2 regions of the Mesorhizobium sp. M1365 genome follow, and region 1 is predicted to be linked to the other one. Evidence: predicted binding sites of a transcription regulator. Region 1 holds the regulator's gene; the other holds the start of a gene.
What was found. The regulator PhoB, encoded in region 1, activates phosphate uptake and scavenging genes when phosphate is short. The targets are predictions, from matches to a motif close to TGTCATNNANCTGTCAT.
Positions count from the first base shown of each region.

Region 2: NKH04_RS13475 (esterase-like activity of phytase family protein) is a predicted target of PhoB. The motif match lies at 1,439-1,455, and genes of this name have one in related genera.

Region 1 covers NZ_JAMYLG010000002.1:255,320-257,521, forward strand. The annotation lists gene phoU (phosphate signaling complex protein PhoU) at 1-650, shown strand, start outside; gene phoB (phosphate regulon transcriptional regulator PhoB) at 667-1,356, shown strand; gene NKH04_RS03410 (ROK family protein) at 1,366-2,202, opposite strand, start outside.
Region 2 covers NZ_JAMYLG010000009.1:82,923-85,124, forward strand. The annotation lists gene NKH04_RS13475 (esterase-like activity of phytase family protein) at 1-1,337, opposite strand, end outside; gene NKH04_RS13480 (TIM barrel protein) at 1,587-2,202, shown strand, end outside.

The DNA.
Region 1 (2,202 bases):
TCCGCGACATGGCCGACCTCGCCGGTTCGATGGTCGGCGGGGCAACCAAGGCGCTGTTGAATTCCGACAACGTGCTGGCGCAACGCGTCGTTTCCGACGACGCCATCATGGATGCGCGTCAACGCGAACTGGACGACCGCGCCATCACCCTGATCGCCAAACGCCAGCCGATGGCCCACGATCTTCGCCATGTGGTCGGAGCGATCCGCATGGCGGGCGACCTCGAACGCATCGGCGACCTTGCCAAGAATATCGCCAAGCGCGTGAGTGCGGTCGGCCTCAGCGCCACGCCGCGGGACCTGTCGCATTCCATCGACGCGATGGCGCAGCTGGTTCTCATCCAGGTGCAGGGTGTCATCGAGGAATATGCTGCAGGCGATGCGGCCGCGTTGGCCAAGCTTCGTGCCGCCGACGAGCGCATCGACGTTAAATACACGTCCGTGTTCCGCGAGCTGTTGACCTACATGATGGAAGATCCGCGCAACATCACCGCTTGCACGCACCTGCTGTTCTGCGCCAAGAATCTGGAGCGGATCGGCGACCATGTCACCAACATCGCCGAAAATGCGTATTATGTGCTGACCGGCGAGCAATTGCCGGTCAATCGTCCGAAGCAGGACGAAACGACAATGTCCGCACCGGTGACATGATGGGGGTGCCCAGCCGATGATCGCACCACGCATAATGGTGGTGGAGGACGAGGAGCCGTTGGGTGTGCTGCTCCGCTACAATCTCGAATCCGAAGGCTACCAGGTCGAGGTGGTGACACGCGGCGACGAAGCCGAGATCCGTTTGCAGGAGAATGTGCCCGACCTTTTGGTGCTCGACTGGATGATACCAGCGGTTTCCGGCATCGAGCTCTGTCGTCGGTTGCGGGTGCGCCCCGAAACCGAGCGGCTGCCGATCATCATGCTGACCGCGCGCGGCGAGGAGAGCGACCGGGTGCGCGGTCTTTCGACCGGCGCCGACGACTATCTGGTCAAGCCGTTTTCGACACCGGAATTCATGGCCAGGGTCAAGGCGCTGCTGCGGCGCGCCAAGCCGGAAGTGCTGTCCAGCGTGCTGAAGGTCGGCGACATCGTGCTCGATCGCGAATCGCACAGGGTCTATCGCAAGAAGAGCGAAATCAGGCTCGGGCCGACCGAATTCCGGCTGCTCGAGTTCATGATGCGGCATCCGGGCCGTGTCTTCTCGCGCAGCCAGTTACTCGATAATGTCTGGGGGGAGACAATCTACATCGACGAACGCACCGTCGACGTGCATGTCGGGCGGCTGCGCAAAGCCGTCAACAACGGCCGGATGCCGGATGTCATCCGCACCATCCGCGGCGCCGGCTATGCGATCAGGGAAGATTGACCCGCCTGGTCAGGCTACGTTCTTTCTGACGCTGGGCCTCATTTGCGCGCCCGGCGCGAAAATCTCCTGGTCGACGAAGCTTAACGCCCGCATCGCGCAGCCTTCGCGGATCAGAGGCAATTCGTTCGGCTCTGTATCGAAGGAGATCGAGCCTGAATGCTGGCCGCCGGCGGTCTGGGCGATTGCCTTCCGCAAGGCCGGCTCGATCAGATCGAAGGCGGCGGCACTGGCGCCGACCATCGCGACCGGTGCCGGATCGATCAGCGCGAACAGCGAGCCGAGACCGAAACCCAGCGCTTCGCCGGCCTTGCGGTAGGCCTCGCGTTCCGGCCCATCTTTCTCGCGCGCCCGGGCCGCCAGTGCGCGCATGTCGGCGTCGCTGACGTCGGCGACCGGTTCGCTGTCTTCGCTCATCTGCCTGGCGTTGCGCCAGATGGCGTAGTTGCCGGCATACGCCTCGATGCAGCCGCGCCGCCCGCAACGGCAGAGCGCGCCGCCCGGACGATGGATCATGTGGCCAAATTCGCCGCCCGAGGAATGCGTCCCGGTGAACAGTTCGCCCTTCAGCACCAGCCCCATGCCGATGCCATGCGAAAGCAGGATGGCGATGAAGTCATCGCGATAGCGATCCGGATTGCGCCAGCGCAAAGCCACCGCCATCATGTTGCAGTCGTTCTCCACCGTTGCCGGGATGCCGAATTCGTCCTCCAGCATGTCGGCAAAGGCGATGTCGGTCTGCGGCGTGATCGGCGACCACAGCATGGCGCGTGCAGGGGAGTCGGTAATGCCCTGAATCGCCAGGGCGATGCGGGCGACACTGCGGACGTCAAGATCTGGATCCTGCAG
Region 2 (2,202 bases), on a different contig from region 1:
AAATAGTCGTCGGGCAGTGTCGGATCGAGGACGCTCACCACCGACATCGCCTCCCACTTCTCCGAAAGGTTGTTGCGGTCGTTGGGCGCGCCATTGTGCAGCCCGAAGCGGCCGAGCTCGGTCTTGTCGTTGATGTCAATGAGCGGCGTCAGCTTGGCCGGCGTCACCGATGGATCGAGCTCACCCTTGGGCGCCAGCGGCTTGTCCTTGTCGAATTCTGTGCCGGCGACATCGGTTGCCGCAGACAGATCGACGACGCTGATCTCGCGGTGGAGCGAGGTGTCGCCCTTCAGCCCCTGGCCATTGCCGCTGTCGCGCGCCAGCATCAGGAAGGTCTTGTCCGACAGCGCCACGATTTCGCTCTGCGCGGCGATCTTGGTTTTGCCCTTGGCATCGGTGAACACCGGCAGCGGCACGACATATTCATGCGCGAGCTTGAGCTGGCCGGGATCCGAGGCATCGTAGACCAGCGCGCGCGTGTTCTGACGCGTCGAGGCGGAATCGCCGCCATCCTGCCTTGGGGCCGACTGCAGCACGGCAATCAGGAACTTCCCGTCCGGCGTCAGCGCCATGCCTTCGAGGCCCTGGTTGTTCTGACGGCCGGTTTCGGGATCCTTCGGATCCGGGTCTGCCGCGCCAAGTCCCGGATTGTTGGAAGCAAAGTTTGGCGTCCCGTGACGCATCGGGACAAGCGCCGCCGGCGGCTGCGTTGCCGACATCAGACGCCCATCGGCGGAGAAGCGGTAGATGTTCGGACCGTATTCGTCCGAGATGAACATCGTGCCGTCGGGCAGCCGTGCGATCGCTTCGTTATCGAGCGCGAGCTTGCCGTTGGCTTCGGGCAGGATCGGCATGTCGTCGGTCGCGGCACGCACGCCGTTGAGCGGATCGAGGCCGGTTGCGTCGGCGCCCTTGTCGTCGGTCAAAAGCATGGTGTCGGCAAGCGTCGCCTTGAGGCCCGATTGTTCCTGGCCGGTGGCCGGCACTGCACCCGGCGCGATCGGGGCGAACTCGAGGGCGATCGTGTTGAGGCGCGGGCGGTAATCGGTGGTACCGACGACATTGTAGCCGCGGTCCGGCAACAGCCATAACGAGCCCTTATAGCCATCGGCGCCATGTGTCCAGCCGGCAGCGTCGATCGACATGCCCGAGCCGGAGCCAAACGTCTCGCCGAACTTGTCCTTCTGGCTGGCCGGGATGCGGCCGACACCGACCAGGCCCTTGTTGACGAAGCCGACGCCGCCGACGGTCGCGGCGTTTTCTGCCAAGGCCGGGGTCAAGGCGGTGAACATCGCCAGCGCGACGGCGAGGGACGCGGTTCGGAGCAGGTTTTTCATGGATATCCTCTTTTGAGACAAAGCTGCCGGGATCTGAAAAAGCGCCGCGTGGCATCGAGGATGCCGCGAAAGCCTTCGGAGAAGCGATCTAGGACTCGAACATGATACTTGCGTGACAGTGCCGCGCTTGCTTGTCCCCCCGTGGTCGCAACTGGCCTGGGTATGGCGAATTCGTCGTCGCCGAGCGAGCAATTAACAACTTTACAAATAATCTTTCTAATGTAAAGTTATGACAATGGAAGGTCCCCGATGACTGCCTATCGTTTCGCCACCCGCCTCAATTCCTTTGCCTCGCGGCCACAGTCCGAGTGGCCCGATCTTGTCGGCAAACCGTCCATGCTGCAAATGGCGGCACGTGCGGCGAAGGTTGCGGAGTTGACCGATCTCGACCTCAACTTTCCCGACCATGTCGATGAAAAGCCTGCGGCAATAGCGCGCAAACTCGGCGATATCGGGCTTTCCATCAATGGTTTCGCCATGCGCTACTATTCCAATCCGGCTTTCAAGCTCGGCGCCTTCACCAACCCGGATCCTGCCATTCGCCGCGAAGCCATCGACCTGACCAAGGCCGGCATCGACGCCACCCGCGAGGCGGGCGCCAGCCTGATGACCTTGTGGCTCGGGCAGGATGGCTTCGACTATGCCTTCCAGGTGGACTACGCAGCGCTCTGGCAACACGAAATCGATGGCATTCGTGAAGTTGCGGCGCATGATCCGGGCTGCCAAATCAGCCTTGAATACAAACCCAACGAGCCGCGCTCCTACAGCCTGATGCCAGATGCGGCGACTACATTGCTGGCGATCCGCGAGATCGGCCTGCCCAATCTCGGCGTGACGCTCGATTTCGCCCATGTGCTCTATGCCG